Regions from separate parts of the Guptibacillus hwajinpoensis genome, predicted to be linked through region 3. Evidence: riboswitches for the same ligand, from Rfam matches in the RefSeq annotation. Region 3 holds a riboswitch; each other region holds the start of a gene.
What was found. A riboswitch is a leader RNA that binds a small molecule or an ion and turns the genes downstream of it on or off. The one in region 3 is predicted to bind S-adenosylmethionine.

Region 1 (3,134 bases), 1.1 Mb from region 3:
TCTAGCTGCAAAATTTAATCAGCTTGACCGCTACCCTAACAATGCGATCACGCGCTTTGATTTTGATTTCAACATTAAAACGGTAATCGCCATTGCACCAACTGATTATCAAACGTTGTCAGACCGTAAAATCGAAGTGGATGACGTTAATTATTTATTGCTCCATGGTTCTTACGATAGTGATGTATCCGAATTTGAGGGCGATCGTCAATATAATGGGATCAATTTAACCGGCGGTGAAGAGGCGATTAAATCTGCCCTTTACATTGATCGCGCGAATCACGGACAATTTAATACAACCTGGGAAGACAATGATACCTATTTCCCCTTCACCATGTTATTAAATAAAGAGCCGCTACTTGAGGGTGAAGAACAGAGACAAATTGCCAAAACGTATGTATCTGGTTTTCTAGAAGCCACTTTACATGACAATAACTCTTACTTACCGATGTTTGAAGATTACCGCTATGCCCTTGAATGGCTTCCTAAAACAACGTATATCAGTAAATACGAAGATCCTTCCTACATCATCTATAGCGATTTTGAAGAAGATGTCGATGTCACCACTGCTACTTCTCCATATATTGATATCACGGCAGGAAGCTTACTCCAATGGTACGAAGGAGAGCTAGAATTCAGAAGAGATAAAGTAAGAGACAATCATGGCGTGTTCCTGAAGTGGGACCAATCTTATTCTAAAAACGGCTACTATACGCTAAGCTTTTCTAAGCTGTTGCAGGATCCTTTTGCTTACAAGGCGGGAAGTTCTTTAACCTTTACTGCGGCGAATCTTTCTGAAGTTGAAAATCAGAAACCGGTAGATTTCAGCGTTAAGTTGACTTCAGATGGAGAAACTGCCAGTGTTGTTCTTAGTGACATCATGCCTATGCATCCTGTTTTGCCGGTACAGCATACAAAAACCATATACTTTGAAGAAGAACGTTATGGAGAGCCAACAGAACCGGTTCTCCAAACGTTCAACATTCCAATGGAAAGATTTATTGATAATAATCCATCTTTCGATCCTAAAAAGTTGGATTCTCTTACGTTTCAGTTTGATCAATCGATGAAAGGGTCCATTTTCGTTGATCATATTGGTGTTAATCATGCTGATTAGACCACAGAAAAAGGCTTTCCTTCAATGCTGAAGGAGAGCCTTTTTGGATCATGAAATTTTGCAAGAAGACTGGCCTCGTTTAGCGAGATAGCTTTGATGATACTCGTTAGCGCGATAAAATGTCGTTGCTGGAACGATTTGCGTGACAATCGGTTTCTTGAAGCGACCTGAAGCTATTAGCTTGTTTTTAACAATCTGTGCCGCTTCTGCCTGTTCTTTTGAGTGGAAAAAGACAGCAGAGCGATACCTCGTACCAACATCTTCTCCCTGACGATTCAATGAGGTTGGATTATGATTATCGAAAAAAACTTCGAGTAATTCTTCATATGAGATCACTGCTGGATCATATTCAACAAGAACAGATTCAGCATGCCCTGTTAATTCTGTATAAACATCTTCGTAGGTTGGATTAATGGTCTCGCCTCCAGTAAAGCCTGCTGAAGTCGAAATCACGCCATGTAATTGTTGGAAAAGCGCCTCTACACCCCAAAAGCATCCTGCTGCAAACGTTGCTAGATTCACTGTGCCCACTCCGTTTCTTATATTGGTAACTGCATTCTCTTCTACATATATTTTCTCTAAATCATTAAGTGTTAACATATAAAGCTGCTTGCTTCCCCTCTTATAAATTCCTTTTGAAAGAAGGGTGTTAATAAGCTGTTGTTTTCTAGTTTCGGTATTTAATGTATGCAAGTTCACTCACTCCCTCTACAAAATAAATATTCCAGATGGTGGATGCATACGAAAAAACCCCCATCTGTCCGAACAGAAGAGGGTTTGGTTATACCGAGCCTCTTCTTATTTTCCGACTTTCGCCGCAGGAATTGGCACGGTTCCACCTGAACATAATGTTCATGGGTCCGTTGCCGAGGTATCTAAGGGCCAGTCCCTCCACCTCTCTGAATAAGAAGATCCTTTAAACAAAGGATTATTAAGTTAGTGTCAATATTAAATGGTTTCCCTAGCAATGTCAATAGAAATGTACTCACCTTTTTTAAATGACGAAAGAGATAATAAAATAGCCAACTGCAGCCGTTCCCGCTCCAATTAATGCTGGGCCAAGCTTAAATTTTGCATACGTCATGGGATTTAATTGAAGAATTCTCGCAATCGTATTCGTATTATCGCTTAATGGGGATGAAAAAGCGCCGAACGTTCCGCTTGCAAAAACAGCTCCGATTACAAGTGGAAGATCCGTACCCGTCGAATTGCCGAGAGAAACCCCGAGCGGCATCAAGATACCCCACGTGCCCCACGATGAACCAATAAAATAAGAGATAAAGGCGCCTACTAAGAAAAGAACTGGGGGCACAAATAACGCAGGGATCCAATCAAGATTGGCCGTTACAAACTCAGAAAAGCCTAGAGCTTCGGCTGAGGCGGCAAGCCCCCATACAACCGTGAGCAGAACGATTACAGGCATCATATCATTTCCACCTTCGATAAAGAAACGGACGAGCTCTTTTAATGAAAATCGCTGGAATAAATAGAGCAAAAACGTAAAGAGTACGGTAGTTAAGAGAGCAAATACCATTGCATCAAGCACATCAGCTTCAATAAAAGCATTCACAGGTGAGGTGAAGCCTTTTTCAAACCCACTCCAGTAGGTTAACAACAGGGTTAGTAGTATAACGCCACCTAGCGGCAGGGCTAAATTAAATGGTTTTGATGGAAGTTCTTTCGCTACAGCTGGATGGCAATCTTCCCATTTGTCATCCAGCTTTTTCTCAGGATTACCTGCATCTGTTGCTGGCTTTTTACGATCATGGAAGAAACTTAAATAAAAACCGATAAGAATGATGCTGATCGAGAAAAAATTATATGGAATGCTTTGTAAAAAAAGACGATAACCATCTCCTTCGATACCTTCAGCTCTGATAGAAAGTTGTACAACTGAAGACATATAACCAACAAAAGCCGTCGCTATTGGCATTAAGACAATAATGGGCGTAGCGGTTGTTTCGATCACGAATCCAAGCTCCTGAGGTGTGATTTTCACTTTATTTAACAGAGCTTT
Region 2 (3,134 bases), 1.8 Mb from region 3:
GGGAGAATCCCACTTTAAGACAGGAAGTCTATGACATGATGCAGTGGTGGCTTGATAAGGGAATTGACGGTTTCAGAATGGACGTTATTAACTTTATTTCTAAAGTACCAGGGCTTCCGGATGCACCAAATCCGAATGGTAAACGCTATGTTTCTGGTGGAGATTATTTCATGAATGGTCCACGGATCCATGAGTATTTGAAGGAAATGAACGAAAAGGTTCTCTCTCATTATGATGTGATGACAGTGGGTGAAATGCCAGGTTTAGACGTAGCTGATGCGCAGAATTATACAGCTGATGATCGTAATGAACTGAATATGGTTTTCCAATTTGAGCACGTTGATCTTGATTCAGGTGATGGGAAATGGGATGTTCAGCCTCTAAAGCTAAACGATCTAAAGGAGACGTTCACGAAATGGCAGAAAGGGTTGGAAGAAGCAGGATGGAACAGCCTGTACTTGAACAACCATGATCAGCCACGGATGGTATCAAGATTTGGAGATGATACAACCTACCGTGTGGAGTCAGCGAAAATGCTCGCCACCTTCCTTCATACGCTGCAGGGAACGCCTTACGTCTATCAAGGTGAAGAGCTTGGTATGACAAATGTTCATTTTGATTCCATTGAGGAGTATAAGGACATTGAGACGTTAAATATGTATCATGAAAAGGTTGACCAGGATAAAGAAGATCCGGCAAAAGTCATGCAGGCGATATACAAGAAAGGGCGAGACAATGCTAGAACGCCAATGCAGTGGGATAACACGAGTCATGCTGGATTTACAACAGGTAACCCGTGGATAAAAGTGAATCCAAATTACAAAGAAGTGAATGCAAAATTAGCAGTAACTAATCCTGATTCTATCTACCATTACTATAAAGAATTGATTAAACTTCGAAAAGAAAATCCAATTCTTGTCTACGGTCAGTATGATCTTATTCTAGAAGACCATGACGAAATTTATGCTTATACGAGAAGGTATGAAGGTGAAACAATACTCGTTATTCTTAATTTCTCGGATCAGAAGTCTGAATTTGCTCTTCCTGAAGAGTTAAAGCATCGCAGTAAATCATTATGGATCAGTAACTACGATGTGAACGAGGATGAGTCAATTGGACGATTTGCGCTGCACCCTTTTGAGGCACGGGTATACAAGTTGGAATTCTAAGATCATGATTCGCAATAAAACTTTGAAGATAAAAAGCGTATCAATTGAGTGAAAATTGTCATGGTTATTTTGATTCAACTTTTTGAAATAGACCTTATTCTGGGCCTTTCTTAGTTAATTGAATGATAATAATTTTCTAATAATATATTGACATTTGATTCACAAGAGGATAAAATTTGAAGCAATCATTGCTTTTTAACAATTTCATAGCAACATTTCTTATCAAGAGAGGTGGAGGGACTGGCCCTTTGAAGCCTCGGCAACCGATGTGATGGTTCTTCATCACGTACTGTGCCAAATCCAGCAGGACGACGCGCCTGAAAGATAAGAAGATTGGCTGATTCTATTAACAAAACCTTTCTTCTTACTTTAACGAAGAGAGGTTTTTTTCGTTTACAGGATGCAGGAAAGGAGAAGTGAAATTAGTTTAGGTTTAAATCCGAGTAAACAACTTGTACTACATTGAATTTATTTTAAAAAAGTTATTGTGAGGTGGATATTATTGCAGTTCCAAGTGATGAACAGCCCGTTTACTCATGAGCAAACGGAGCTATTAAATCGATTATTGCCAACACTTACGGAAACTCAAAAAATCTGGTTGAGCGGGTATCTTTCTGTTCCTTCTGTTCCTGGTGCAACAGAAGCAGCAGCAACGCTTGAGCCAACTGTTCAAGATTATCCTGTTCCAAATCTAGAAAACCATAATCAGGGTGGGACTAAGACGCGCGAGATCACGATTCTCTACGGATCGCATACGGGAAACGGTGAGGGACTCGCTGAAGAATTCTTTAAGAGACTCGAACAAGACTATACGGTTACCCTTTCATCACTGGATGATTTCAAGCCGAAAGCTCTTAAGAAAGTGCAGGATTTATTGCTTATTTCAAGTACACATGGTGATGGTGATCCGCCGGATAATGCGCTCAGCTTCTATGATTTTCTTTATAGCGATCGAGCGCCAGAAATAACGGATATACGCTTTTCTGTACTTTCTCTTGGAGATAGCTCCTATGAGTTTTTCTGCCAGACCGGGAAAGATTTCGATCAACGATTGGAAGAATTAGGTGGGACGCGGATTTATCCTCGCGTTGACTGCGATCTTGATTTTGAAGAGCCTGCGGAAGAATGGTTTGAAGGGGTTCTAGCTGTTTTAAATGATGCGCCTGAAGTAAGTTCATCCTCAGCAGGGGAATCAGAACCATCTCAAGCTCGAGCAACATACTCCAGAAAGAATCCGTTTAAGGCTGAAATTATTGCGAATATCAACCTTAATGGAAGGGGATCGAACAAGGAGACGCGCCACCTTGAGCTAGACCTTGAAGGCTCAGGTCTTGATTATGAACCAGGGGATAGTCTGGGGATTTATCCTGAAAATGATACAGTCCTTGTCGATCATTTAATTGAAGAAATGGATTGGGATCCTAATGAACAGGTGCCAATCAATAAGGAAGGTGACCTTACATCCCTTCGTGAGGCGCTTGTGAAGACCTATGAGATTACAAGTCTCACAAAGCCTTTGCTTGAAAAAATCGCATTACTCACCCCAAATGATGCGCTTAATAAGGTGCTGGAGGCTGGAGGGGAAGAGCTTAAAACATACCTTTATGGACGGGACCTAATTGATTTAGTACGCGATTTTGGGCCGTGGCCCGTTTCAGCAAAAGAATTCATAACCGTGTTGCGAAAAATACCGGTGCGGCTATATTCGATCGCGAGCAGCTCAAGAGCTAATGAGGATGAAGTCCATCTAACAATCGGGGCGCTCAGATACGATGCTCACGGACGTGATCGCACTGGCGTATGCTCTGGTCAATGTGCGGAGCGTTCACAGCCGGGTGATACACTACCAGTGTTTGTGCAGCGTAATCAAAATTTCCGGTTGCCTGAAAATCCAGACACACCGGTGATAATGATCGGGGCTGGCACTGGCGTAGCGCCTTATCGCGCATTCTTGCAGGAGCGGGA
Region 3 (3,134 bases):
AATCAGGAGGATTGCCCCCTGATTTCAATGATTATGTGTCTATTTTCTAGACGTTATATACATGTTAATGTGAATAAATTACTTCCAAACTTCTTTGGCAATATCCAATACATGACATACTTTTTCCCATTGTTGGTCTTCAGTCAGTAAGTTACCTTCTTCTGTGGAAGCAAAACCGCATTGCGGACTTAAACAAAGCTGATCTAACGGCACATATCTTGAAGCTTCTGCAATTCGTGCTTTCACTTTTTCCGGGTCCTCTAATTCACCAAATTTCGAAGTGATCAAACCTAAAACAATTGATAGGTCCGAGCGGTAGACATGGCGGAGCGGTTCAAAACCACCAGAACGCTCATCATCAAACTCAAGGAAAAGCCCATCGACATTCAAACCACCGAAGATGGTTTCGGAAATTTCTTCATAACTGCCACTCGTCATAAAGGTCGACTTAAAGTTCCCACGGCAAATATGCATGGTTACGAGCATATCGTCAGGTCTATTGGCTATTGATTTGTTGATCGCCCGGGCACACAACTTTGCAACCTTTTCGGGGTTCTTTCCTTTCGCTTCAATTGATGCTCTTCCTTCCTCGGAAAAGAAAGTAGCCCATGATGTATCATCAATTTGCAGGTAACGGCATCCTTCATTGTATAGCGCCTGAATGACCCCCTGGTAAGCAACAATCAAGTCGTCTATAAATGCTTCGTCACTATCGTAAAGCCCCTTATCGATCTCTCCTCTAAAGAAAAGCATATTAGGGCTTGGAATTGTGAATTTCGCAACCGCATCCCCTGCAATACTTTTAAGGAATTTAAAATGCTCAATCATGTAATGATCGCTGAATCCAACTTTATCGGTTACTTTAATACCATGCGCTTTTGTCACAACACCATCGAATTGGAGACCTTTTTCGGTTTCAAAACCTTCCACACCATCCAAACCTTCAAGGAAGTCAAAATGCCACCAACTACGTCGGAAGTCACCGTCCGTTACTGCTTTAAGCCCGACTGCTTTTTGCTTTTCCACTAATTTAACAATTTCTTCGTCTTCGATTTCCCGCAATTCCTGGTCCGTAATTTCACCCTTTGCCTTCTGTAAGCGTGCCTGCTTCAAACGTTCCGGCCGTAAAAAACTCCCTACATGGTCTCCTTTAAATGGAGCTTTTGATACTCTTTGTTCTACTGATTTCGTCAATCTAAATTCCTTCTTTCTTTAAACTTTATTGTTATTTTCTGCATGAATATTTAGATTTGGTTTACAAAAACAAAACCCCCTTCTAATAAGAAGAGGGTTATTTTTGTATAACAAATTTCTCTTCTTATCTTCAAGCCAATGCTTCTGGAATTAGCACAGTACTTTAAAAGTCTGCTGCTAAGGTTTCAACGGGCCAGTCCCTCCACCTTTCTTGATAAGAAAGTTATCTATTAAATTGTTTTGTTAAATAATTAGTATACAGGAGTAATGTAAAAATTCAAGAGAATAAGAATATTTGTTTTTCTACGGTCCGCATTGTATGTTTCGATTATGAAAAAATACACCTTCTGTCATTCCATTAATATCTCACGAATATCCTCTTCCGTTAATGTTGCTGAAGCTTTTTCTTCTGAATCAATAATGTCTGCAATGAGCTCTCTCTTTTTCTCTTGAAGCTCATTCATCTTCTCTTCAATTGTGCCTTGAGCTACTAACTTAATTACCTTTACAACCTTCTCTTGACCAATGCGGTGCGTTCGATCTGCTGCTTGCTCTTCGACTGCAGGATTCCACCAGAGATCATATAAGATCACCGTATCTGCACCTGTTAAGTTAAGGCCAGTCCCCCCTGCTTTTAAGGAAATAAGAAACAGATCACGCTCACCCTCGTTAAATCGATTACAGGTTTGTACTCGCTCCTCGGCAGGCGTTTCTCCATCTAGATAGAAATAGGTTTGACCTCGGACTGTCAGCTCTCTACCTATGTGCTTAAGCATTTTAGTAAATTGGGAGAAGATCAAAACTCTTCTACCAGACAGTCTTGATTCCTCAATGATTTGAAGCAGCTGCTCATATTTTGCTGAGCTTCCCTTGTATCCTTCTACAAATAGAGCAGGGTGACAACAAATTTGTCGCAACCGCGTCAAACCTGCTAATATTTTTATCCGATTTTTTCGAATGGTATCCCTGTCGAGGTGCTTCAGTGTATCCGTTCGTAGCTTTGCTAAATAGGCTGCATAGAGCTTCTTTTGTTCAGGTAAAAGCTCGGTTAACTCAAGGGACTCCATTTTTTTAGGTAACTCCGCAAGTACATCTTCTTTCATTCTACGAAGTAAAAAGGGTCGAACCCTTCGAGCAATGGTTTTCCTTGTAAGATAGCTATAATCTTTCAACCCCTGGAATAGCTGTGGAAAAATGACATGATAGATTGACCAGAGCTCTTCAATTGAATTTTCCACGGGTGTCCCTGTCAGTCCGAAACGGTGATTTGCCTCGATCCTTTTAACCGTTCTAGCAGTCTGTGTCGTTGGATTCTTGAACGCCTGAGCCTCATCAAAAAACACCGTGTGAAACGATTGATTCTCATACCATTTAATGTCTCTCCGAAGTAGCGGATAGGATGTGATGACGACGTCCATTTCTGCGCTATTCTTTTGTATCTTTTCTCGATTCGATTGATTTCCGTCTATGACAACCGCTCGGATATCAGGAGCAAATTTCCTTATTTCATGCAGCCAATTATAGGTGAGAGATGACGGGCAAACGATGATAACAGGGAGCTTACGTTCTCGAATGATTGATAGCTCGGATACAATATAAGTGATGCTTTGCAGTGTTTTACCAAGTCCCATATCATCAGCTAGAACGCCACTGAATCCATAGCTAGCTAGTGTTTTCATCCATTTGTATCCGCGTTTTTGATAGTCACGCAGGATGTGATCTAACTTCTCTGGCACCTCAAAATCCAATTTTCCCGGATGAAGGAGTTGATCTAAGAACTGTCGAAAAGAATCCTCTACCGTAAAAAGCTCACTCGTATCAATAGAATCAAGAAGATGAAGGCTTTTGGTAACCGGTATATTTAAACTCGCCTCCAAATCTTCATCCTGTGCCGGGACGGTCGTCAAGAAACGATGAATTTCTTCCATCTCTTTCGTCTC
Region 4 (3,134 bases), 190 kb from region 3:
ATGGGTACCAGCTCAGTGTTCAGCTAGAGCAACAGCAAGTCAGTGATGGAAATGGACTTTCGGCTTCATTTGAAATCGATCCTTACTGGAAAGAAATGCTCTTAAACGGTTGGGATGAAGTATCTCGTACACTGTCACTTGAAGAGAAAATCAGTCAATATGAAGAAAAACAATATGTGGGAGAGTGAATGATCTTGGGAATTATCAGGAGAAATATGGCGTTGACGTTGTAAGTGCAATGGAGAATCTGCTCCAGGCGGTCCATCGAACACCGCTTCAGCAGTCTAAAACATTAAATGATCGAACAAATAAAGATGTGTTCTTGAAAATGGAGAACCTGCAGCGCACGGGATCCTTTAAGCTCCGAGGTGCTTACAACAAAGTATCAAGACTCACGGACCTTGAAGCTGCTCGTGGCATTGTTGCAGCTTCTGCTGGAAATCATGCACAGGGAGTAGCCCTCGCTGCAAATGAACGAGGGATCAAATCTAAAATATTTATGCCTGCACAAACACCTATCAGTAAAATCGAGGCTACCCGCTCTTATGGTGCAGAAATTGTTCTCGAAGGGGATTCTTACAACGAAGCCTTTGCAGGGGCACAGTGCGAGCAGAAAGAGCGTGGAGCCACCTTCGTCCATGCGTTTGACGATCCTGACGTTATGGCAGGTCAGGGAACAGTAGCGCTTGAAATGATGCAGCAATGCCCCGATCTGGACGTGATTCTTGTCCCGGTAGGAGGCGGTGGCCTACTAGCTGGTATGGCACTCGCAATGAAATCATATTTCCCCCACGTTAAGATCATCGGAGTTCAGGCAGCTGAAGCATCTGCTACATGGAATCGTTATAAAGGTGCCGGGCCGAAAGTGCTACAATCGGTAAAGTCGATTGCAGACGGCATTTCTGTTAAAGAACCCGGGAAACTAACGTATCCGATTATTGATCATCTCGTTGATGATATGTTAACTGTGTCAGAAGAGGAAATTGCAACCGCCATTCTATTTATGCTCGAGAGACATAAAACCCTTGTAGAAGGTGCTGGTGCTGCTTCACTTGCTGCTGTTCTTTTCAAATCAGGAAGAATTAATGGCGAGAAGATTGGATCAGTTATTAGTGGCGGTAACGCAGATATTGATAAGCTTCCCTCATATAAACTCCTTGCACAGCGTGCAAAAACCATCAGAAAAATTAGCTGATGGTTTTCATTTTGGAACATTTTTTGATTATTGTGACTTTTTGCTCAGTAATTGACACTCATAAAGTACCATGCTAGAATTCAATTTAGCACTTAACCAGAGTAAAGTAATTTCAATTTTATATCTCTTATTCAGAGAGGTGGAGGGACTGGCCCTATGAAGCCCGGCAACCGTCGAACAACTTGTTTGAAAAGGTGCCAATTCCTGCAAAGCATATGCTTTGAGAAATGAGAGGAAGACATCGTTTATGACATGCCTTTCTGCTCACTGCAGGAAGGCATTTTTTATAGAAACATATTTGTTAAGTCGTACCCGGGGTATGATAGGCAATAGGAATCAATCTAGCCTGGTTACTACCTGTAAATGTATAAAGGATGTGAGACATGTGATTGAGCTAAAAAGTATCAAGAAAACGTTCTTCGCTAAATCAGGAAAGGTTGAGGCAGTTAAGGACGTGAATCTTTCAATAAAAAAAGGCGAAATATTCGGTGTGATTGGATACAGTGGTGCAGGTAAGAGCACACTTATACGAATGCTTAATCTTCTTGAGAGACCAACTGAAGGTACTGTTACAGTAGCTGGAAATAACTTGTCATCTTTAAAAGAAAAAGAGCTTCGATCAGCTAGACAAGATATAGGGATGATCTTTCAGCATTTTAACATTCTCTGGTCACGCACGGTGCGCGAAAACATTGCTTTCCCGCTTGAAATCTCAGGGGTTGGAAAGGAAAAGCGCAGTAAGCGAGTAGAAGAACTAATTAAACTTGTAGGGTTAGAAGGAAGAGAGAATGCTTACCCATCTCAATTGAGTGGGGGACAAAAGCAGCGTGTAGGGATTGCGAGGGCGCTTGCGAATAATCCAAAAGTTCTCCTTTGTGACGAGGCAACCTCAGCACTTGATCCTAAGACAACCGACAGTATTCTAGAGTTGTTAACTGAGATCAATCAAAAACTGGGATTAACTATCGTTTTGATTACACATGAAATGCACGTCATTCGGAAGATCTGCCATCGAGTTGCAGTCATGGAGAGTGGGCGTGTAGTGGAAGAAGGATCAGTACTAGAAGTGTTTCATCATCCACAGGAACCCATTACGAAAGACTTCGTAAATCAACTAAGTGAACCAGAGGAAATGAAGGAATCGATTGCACATCTGGCGGAGGATGCCGCTGGAGAACTTGTTCAGTTTACGTTCCTGAAAGGAAAGACAGGCTCACCGCTCGTGACTGAATTGGTTCGGAGGTATGAGATCGAAGTGAATATTATTCAAGGGAAAATTTCTCATACTCAGGATGGTCCTTACGGAAAGCTTTCTGTCTTCCTGAAGGGTGAGCAGGCTGTCATAGATGAAGCTCTTCGATATGTACGCAGCCAGGGAGTCGAAGCGGAGGTGATTACGAATGGCTGAATCTTTATTTCCGAACGTTTATTGGGAGAATATGTGGGAGGCAACCCTTCAAACAGTCTACATGACGGCAATCTCTGTAATTGCTACATTTATTCTGGGTATTTTACTCGGTCTACTATTATTTTTAACGGCACGAGGTAACATCTGGGAAAATAAGTACATCAATAGCGTAATAGCTGGAATTGTTAACCTGTTTCGATCGATTCCCTTTATTATTCTAATCATCTTGCTCATTCCTCTATCGGTATATATTATTGGTACGATGCTTGGTGCAAATGCTGCTTTACCAGCCCTGATTGCTGGTGCGGCTCCGTTCTACGCAAGAATGGTTGAAATTGCGTTAAGAGAGGTAGACAAAGGTGTTATTGAAGCCTCTCAATCCATGGGGGCCTCAAATGGGGAGATTGTTTTTAAGGTGCTCCTTCCAGAAGCCATGCCAGCCCTCATTTCAGGTATAACGGTTACGGCAATTGCACTTGTAAGCTACACAGCAATGGCTGGTGTCGTTGGAGCAGGTGGTCTTGGTAATCT

Region 1: it holds a riboswitch for S-adenosylmethionine, as region 3 does, so the genes downstream of both, msrA (peptide-methionine (S)-S-oxide reductase MsrA) here and ABFG93_RS16580 (5-methyltetrahydropteroyltriglutamate--homocysteine S-methyltransferase) in region 3, are expected to answer to the same signal.
Region 2: it holds a riboswitch for S-adenosylmethionine, as region 3 does, so the genes downstream of both, ABFG93_RS04965 (assimilatory sulfite reductase (NADPH) flavoprotein subunit) here and ABFG93_RS16580 (5-methyltetrahydropteroyltriglutamate--homocysteine S-methyltransferase) in region 3, are expected to answer to the same signal.
Region 4: it holds a riboswitch for S-adenosylmethionine, as region 3 does, so the genes downstream of both, ABFG93_RS15640 (methionine ABC transporter ATP-binding protein) here and ABFG93_RS16580 (5-methyltetrahydropteroyltriglutamate--homocysteine S-methyltransferase) in region 3, are expected to answer to the same signal.

What each region holds. Positions count from the first base shown of each region.
Region 1 covers NZ_CP156674.1:275,918-279,051, forward strand. Annotated here, with positions in the region: gene ABFG93_RS01280 (hypothetical protein) at 1-1,117, shown strand, start outside; gene msrA (peptide-methionine (S)-S-oxide reductase MsrA) at 1,166-1,810, opposite strand; SAM riboswitch class I at 1,913-2,027, opposite strand; gene ABFG93_RS01290 (Na+/H+ antiporter NhaC family protein) at 2,112-3,134, opposite strand, start outside.
Region 2 covers NZ_CP156674.1:970,857-973,990, reverse strand. Annotated here, with positions in the region: gene ABFG93_RS04970 (glycoside hydrolase family 13 protein) at 1-1,169, shown strand, start outside; SAM riboswitch class I at 1,386-1,500, shown strand; gene ABFG93_RS04965 (assimilatory sulfite reductase (NADPH) flavoprotein subunit) at 1,672-3,134, shown strand, end outside.
Region 3 covers NZ_CP156674.1:3,210,375-3,213,508, reverse strand. Annotated here, with positions in the region: gene ABFG93_RS16580 (5-methyltetrahydropteroyltriglutamate--homocysteine S-methyltransferase) at 79-1,194, opposite strand; SAM riboswitch class I at 1,316-1,415, opposite strand; gene ABFG93_RS16575 (SNF2 helicase associated domain-containing protein) at 1,545-3,134, opposite strand, start outside.
Region 4 covers NZ_CP156674.1:3,019,960-3,023,093, forward strand. Annotated here, with positions in the region: gene leuD (3-isopropylmalate dehydratase small subunit) at 1-188, shown strand, start outside; gene ilvA (threonine ammonia-lyase) at 185-1,195, shown strand; SAM riboswitch class I at 1,320-1,429, shown strand; gene ABFG93_RS15640 (methionine ABC transporter ATP-binding protein) at 1,581-2,603, shown strand; gene ABFG93_RS15645 (methionine ABC transporter permease) at 2,596-3,134, shown strand, end outside.